Regions from separate parts of the Solibacillus isronensis genome, predicted to be linked through region 3. Evidence: predicted binding sites of a transcription regulator. Region 3 holds the regulator's gene; each other region holds the start of a gene.

Region 1 (2,280 bases), on a different contig from region 3:
AGATGACTTTAAATTAGAGCGTAATTCTGAAGCGACAAATGTTATTGATGCAGCTGCAGTAGGTGCATCTGACGGATTGAAATTAGCAGTAAATGTTGGAGCAATGCTATTAAGTTTCATCGCATTAATTGCCTTATTAAACGGTATTTTAGGTGGTATTACAGGATTATTCGGTTTTGAAAATGTAACACTTGAAGGTTTATTAGGTTATGTATTTGCTCCATTAGCATTTTTAATCGGTGTACCTTGGGACGAGGCAGTACGTGCAGGTTCATTTATCGGTCAAAAATTAATCTTAAATGAATTTGTTGCCTACTCTAACTTCGGACCGGTTATCGGCGAGCTTTCTGACAAAACAGCCATTATTATTTCGTTTGCACTTTGTGGTTTTGCAAACTTAAGCTCAATGGGTATTTTAATCGGTGGTTTAGGTGGTATGGCACCGGATAAACGTCCAATGATTGCAAAGCTTGCGATTAAAGCGGTTGCTGCAGGTACATTAGCATCATTACTATCAGCTGCAATTGCTGGTATGTTTATTTAAAATCTTTCAGTGTTCAAGAGACTGTGCTAAAAATATTTTAGCGCAGTCTTTTTTAATACGTAATTTCTGATGCGAGTTTTTCCAGTTCAGACCGATTCTTCAGTACATACCCGCGATTTTGTTTCGTTATATAGCCGGCTTCACTAAATTGTGCTAGGACAAATAACAGGTGGCGATACGATACACCTAAGTAATCACATACTTCTGTATGTTTTTCTTTATAGAATTGTTGATCCGATGATAGTAGAATGAATGAGGCTAATCGGTTTTCCAACGGATAGGCCTGGTTTTGTGTATATTTTGCTGTGGCTGTCGTTGCTTTGTGACTTAAAAAAATACAGAGCATTTTCAGAAACACAGGATCTGCCAATAATTTTTCCTTCACTTCCTGAATGGAAATCGCAAAACATACTGACTTTGATAAAGTTTGAATGCCTTTTGAATAGCGTTCGGCATTTAACAGTTCCATTTCGCCCATGAATGTTGGGGCTGTAATAAAATCGATAAGAGAAATTTTCCCGTTTTTATGGGTAATATATAATTTAGCTTTCCCTTCAACCATGTAATACAAATAGTCAGGGAAGGAATGCTCATGGAAAATAAATTCGCCTTTATCGAATTCATACACATGGATAAATGGAACAATATCAAAAGAAAAATATTGGGAAATCGGGTATTGTTCGATATATGAGAGACTTTCATCTATTGGTAACTTTCTCAAATTATAAAGCAACTCCTTCCAATTAAATATGAGATTTCTCACATTATTGTAGTATTTCTCATGTTAATATTCAACTTAATAAAAAAGAAAAAGGATGAAGACTATGAATAATCAGCGTTGGCTCGCGAAAAACTTCTTTATGTTCTTTATTACATGGGGTATTTTCCTGCCATACTGGACAGGTTGGCTTATTAATGATAAAGGGCTTACGGTTTCGGAAGCGAGCATTATAATGGGCTTTGGACTGGTTGCACGGGCCATCTCGACGATGTTTATTTTCCCGTTTGTTTCTAAAGTAATGAGCAACAAAAATGTGCTGATCTTTTTTACTGCAAGTTCATTAATTGTGACGCTGCTATACATACCGATCAATTCATTCGGCGGCTTATTTTTAATGACGTTACTGTTCAGTGCTTTTTACCCGGCTTTATTACCGGCTGTTGAGAGCAGTGCTTCCACATTAATGCAACATGGAACCATACATTATGGGAAAGCGCGTTCGTTAGGATCTTTCGGGTTTGTCGTCGCTGTATTAATCATCAGTATGATCAGCGGGATGTACGGGGAGCAAATGATCTTATGGATGATGATTTTAGGTTTAACGGCATTGCTCATCATTCAATTCATGCCTGCACCTCAAGTTTTAAGTATAGTGCCTGTAAAAGAGGATGGAAAAACGCTCTCAATGAAGGGTCTATTTGAAGTGAAAAGCTTTATCATCGTATTGTTTGTCGTCATTTTACTTCAGGGGGCACATGCATCGTACTATAACTATGGCTATATTTATTTACAGGATCTGAATGTCAATCCGTTTTATATCGGCATGATTTTAAATGTCGCAGTAATATTTGAAGTTCTTTATTTTTTCAAGGCCGATACAATTTTAACAAAATGGAAACCTTCTTCATTATTGCTTGTTGCGGCAATTGGCTCGAGCGTTCGTTGGATTTTAGTTTACGCATTTCCGAATATGCCGATGTTTATCATATCTCAGGCACTTCACGCTCTGTCATTT
Region 2 (2,280 bases), on a different contig from region 3:
CATCTGCTTCGTCTTTTGTTGTTGCATATGCTTTAATGCGTGCTTCGATATGCTCGCGAATTGCATTAGCTTCATCAACTGATTTTAATACGAAAGAGTTTTCCTCTAAACCTGGGATTCCGAAGAAACCAGTTTGGCTACCTAGAGCAACAACTAATGTATCGTATTGTAATGTTTTGCCGTTTGAAAGTACTACATTTTTGCTTTCAACGTCAAAGCTGTTTACTTTTGCGATTTCCAAGTTGATGTCATAACCTTTGAAAATCTTTTCAAGTGGCAATGCTACAGCACCTTCAGCAATTGTACCGCCAGCTAAACGGTGTAATTCAGTAATGATTTGATGTGTAGGGAATTGGTTTACAACTGTAATACGCGCTTCGTCTTTATTTAAATATTTACGAGCTGTTTGTGCTGCTAATACACCAGCAAATCCAGCACCTAAAATAACGATTTCTTTAGTTACCATATTAAAAATCCTCCAATAAAATTAGATTATACAAATTATTTCATTTGTTTACGTTCAGATGCTACTTGTAAAAATGCATTAGCAAAACGTAATGCCCCTTGAACTTGTGGGTCTTTTAACATTTTTAATAAACCGAATACGCCTACTGTTTCATTGTTAACTTCAGCACGGTCTTTTGCTTCGATCGCTGTTTGTGCCAATGATTTTGCAGTACCAACGACTGGACTAGCCATTTCTGTTACAGCAGCAACTGTATCATTTTTTAATGTCTCGTCAGTTGCAACACTCGTCGCGAAATCATATGCTTTTGTTAATAATGTAGTCATCTCAGCCAATTTCGGTAAGTTATCTACTAAAGTAGTTAATGAAGCTTGTACCTCTGGCTTTAGTAACTGGTCTAATACATCTAATTGCTCTTGTGTAACAGCCATTTTTTCTACCTGCTGATTATTCATTTCTGACATAATAACTCTCCTTTGCCATCACTTAATATTATTTTTTTTCGAAAATTTTATACCGATTGTAAAAACTTTCACATACCATTCAATAAGCAACGATAGCACAAAGATTCGTTTGTTACAATTAGAAAACGGAAATAAACGACCGGAAAACTTAATTCAAGAATATTCTGTTATTTTATTATTTAAAAAAATTTTGTTTTTATGTATTTAGCGTATTTTTGTGTATTTTATAATAAAAATTTTCCTTCATTATTTTTAATATTGGAATTATTTAATAAGTTGTTTCTTATCATTATTAAAGGTTAATTAGGTATTTATATGATAGAAAACAAAAATTCTTTACTAGTAAAAGTGATTCACCCCCTCCTCTATTTCCCACCATGTTATTTTTCTAAAAAAACTTACTCTCCAAACGGTTGATTTGACTCAATAGGAACCTCCACGTTGCTATGAAACGAAAAAGTGCGTACTTTTTTTAATTTTTAACTGAATCCATAATAAAAAAGCAACGAAATACTTATTCAATTGGAGGATCAATAAATGATTACTAGTTTACAGGATACAATCAAATTAAATAATGAGGTAAAAATGCCAGCAATGGGCCTTGGCGTCTTTCAGGTGGAAAACGACACAACAGCAGAAATCGTTAAAAATGCGATTGAGCTAGGTTACCGCAGCATTGATACAGCCGCTATTTACGGAAACGAAGCGGGTGTTGGCGAGGGCATTAAATTAGCACTGGCCTCTACCGGTTTAAATAGAGAGGACTTATTCATCACATCTAAAGTTTGGAATGCCGGATTAAATTATGAGGAAACTGTTTCAGCTTACGAAGAGAGCTTGGAAAAATTAGGGCTGGACTATTTGGATCTATATTTAATCCACTGGCCAGGTAAAAATAAATTTGCCGAGTCTTGGAGTGCTTTAGAGGATCTGTATATAAAAGGTAAAATCAGAGCAATCGGTGTTTGCAATTTCAATATTTCGCATTTGCAGGATTTAATGAAAAACGCTCGGGTAACACCAGTCATTAACCAAGTTGAGTTTCACCCGCGCTTACAACAACAATCATTACGTGCATTTTGCAAAGAGCACAATATTCAATTGGAAGCTTGGGCTCCATTAATGCAAGGCGATCTACTCGAAGATCCGACGATTGCAAAGATTGCCGAAAAGTATGGAAAATCAAATTCACAAGTTATTTTACGTTGGGATATTCAAAATGGAGTTATCACGATTCCTAAATCCGTTCGTAAAGAGCGGATGGCGCAAAATGCCGACATTTTTGACTTTAGTCTAACTGATGAAGAAATGCAGATTATTAATGCGATGAATTTAGATAAACGGGTCGGT
Region 3 (2,280 bases):
TTGTCCGCCGGATAGAGAGCGAATCGGCTTTTGATAATCTTCAGGGAAAAATTGCATCCCATGTAAAACAGAGCGGGTATCGGCTTCATACTGGTAACCGCCTGCATCTTTAAAGTCATGCTGCAACTGATCATATTCCGCCATAATGCGTGCATACTGTTCGCTATCTTCATATATTGCAGGATCGGCCATTTGCTGTTCAAGTTGACGCAACGTTTTCTCCTGATTTTGCAGGTTTACGAAAATTGTCATCATTTCGTCCCAAATCGAAAGTTCAGAGTCAATGCCTGCATGCTGCTCTAAATAGCCGACTTGGATATCTTTTGGAATAATAATTTCACCAGAGTCATAGCTCATTTGTCCGGCAATTATTTTTAATAACGTGGACTTGCCGGCACCGTTTCGTCCTACTAATGCCACACGATCACGGTGCTGTACTTCTAGTTTTACACCGCTTAATATTTCATCTGTAATAAAGGATTTATATAATTGATTTACTTGTAAGACAATCATGTTTACACCTCAGTTTCTCCTATTTAGTTTAATGGATGGGAACATTGTACGCAACGATGGATACTTTACTTGTCGCTCCTTGTTTAGTAAGATTAACTTGCTTCTGCACAAAGAGTGGAGTTCATGTTAAGCGTGTCATATCGCTTGGCGACAACTATGTGATTAAATCATGTTGGTCATCCTCGACAGGTTATACGGGGCATTATTTGAAAAAGATTTCCAAATGTACATAGGAGGAGAATGTGTGAAACAAGAAGTAAAAATTCCACAAGCAACAACAAAAAGACTTCCTCTTTATTATCGATTTTTAAAAAACTTCGCAACTGAAGGTAAAAAGCGTATTTCTTCACAGGAATTAAGTGATGCGATGAAAATAGATTCGGCTACGATTCGACGTGACTTTTCTTATTTTGGAGCACTTGGTAAAAAGGGATATGGATATGATGTCCAGTATTTACTCGAATTTTTCCGTCAAACTCTGGACCAGGACGAGGTGATGAATGTTGCATTAATAGGGGTCGGGAATCTGGGAAATGGCTTACTAAAATATAACTTCCAAAAAAATCATAACACGCGTATCGTTGTTGCATTTGATACGAAGGCACCGATGGAAGGAACGACGATCAGTGATATTCCAGTATTCCATCCAGATCGTTTGGAGGAAATGTATGAGGAATTTGGCGCGGAGTTAGCAATATTGACGGTTTCATCCCGCTCAGCACAAATGATGACAGACCGACTCGTTAAAATAAATGCAAAAGGTATATTAAATTTCACACCAGTACGATTATCTGTTCCCGATACGATTAAAGTGATGAACATTGATCTATCGGTAGAACTACAGGCTCTTACGTATTTAGTGCGAAACTCAGGTAAGTAATAAAATGTTCATTACTATAAATAGCATATTCTAGTTAATTAATGTAAAATATACATAATAATAGAGGAGGTGGCTATAGTGATAGTACATCTAAACGCGATTACACCTGTGAGCCTGATTATCATTGGACTGATTGCTTTGTTAATATTCGGACCCAAAAAATTGCCATCATTAGGTCGTGCGATGGGGACAACTTTACGTGAATTCCGTAGCGCTACTAAAGGCTTGACGGATGACGATGAAGATTTCGATACAAAGAAAAAAGTGATTGAACATAAAGAGAACGAAAAAAACGAAGTAAAGTAAAATAAGGATGTCTTGCTATGAATTCAAGAGAATTAACCGTAGTTGAACATATGGAAGAGCTTAGAAAACGCCTATTTTTCGTAGCGATTTTCTTCGTGATGGCTCTTTTCATCGGTTTCTATACGGCGAAACCACTTATTCGATACATTCAACGCAGTGATCTAGCTGCCAGTTTTTCAATGAACGCATTTAGTCCGGCAGATCCTTTAACCGTTTATTTACAAGTTACATTTATTGTAGCTGCCGTTATTGTATCTCCATTATTGCTTTACCAGCTATGGGCGTTTATAACACCTGGTTTGCATGAGGCAGAACGTAAGGCAACATTGAAATATATTCCGTATGCTTTTGTACTGTGTATAGGGGGAATAGCCTTTGCTTATTTTGTGTTATTTCCATTTATAATGCGCTTTATGACGGATTTATCCAATGATTTGAACATTACGCAAACAATCGGTATTAATGAATTCTTCTCATTTCTAATTAAGTTAATTGTACCCTTTGCGGTGCTATTTCAATTGCCTGTTGTTACACTGTTTCTTTCTCGTCTCGGAATCATCAGCCCGAAGCTTATGGTGAAA

The links. Region 3 encodes Rex, which represses fermentation and respiration genes when NADH is low (regulators of the CRP and FNR family bind a similar motif). Its sites were predicted from a motif close to TTGTGAAATATTTCACAA; they were not measured.
Region 1: yeiL (transcriptional regulator YeiL) is a predicted target of Rex. The motif match lies at 1,292-1,309, and genes of this name have one in related genera.
Region 2: M3166_RS04260 (DUF1641 domain-containing protein) is a predicted target of Rex. The motif match lies at 987-1,004, and genes of this name have one in related genera.

What each region holds. Positions count from the first base shown of each region.
Region 1 is NZ_JAMBOC010000001.1:339,343-341,622, forward strand. It holds gene M3166_RS01595 (NupC/NupG family nucleoside CNT transporter) at 1-544, shown strand, start outside; gene yeiL (transcriptional regulator YeiL) at 597-1,265, opposite strand; gene M3166_RS01605 (MFS transporter) at 1,369-2,280, shown strand, end outside.
Region 2 is NZ_JAMBOC010000001.1:827,217-829,496, reverse strand. It holds gene M3166_RS04265 (NAD(P)/FAD-dependent oxidoreductase) at 1-466, opposite strand, end outside; gene M3166_RS04260 (DUF1641 domain-containing protein) at 502-930, opposite strand; gene M3166_RS04255 (aldo/keto reductase) at 1,468-2,280, shown strand, end outside.
Region 3 is NZ_JAMBOC010000010.1:6,676-8,955, forward strand. It holds gene M3166_RS18475 (ABC-F family ATP-binding cassette domain-containing protein) at 1-513, opposite strand, end outside; gene M3166_RS18480 (redox-sensing transcriptional repressor Rex) at 758-1,393, shown strand; gene tatA (twin-arginine translocase TatA/TatE family subunit) at 1,472-1,699, shown strand; gene tatC (twin-arginine translocase subunit TatC) at 1,717-2,280, shown strand, end outside.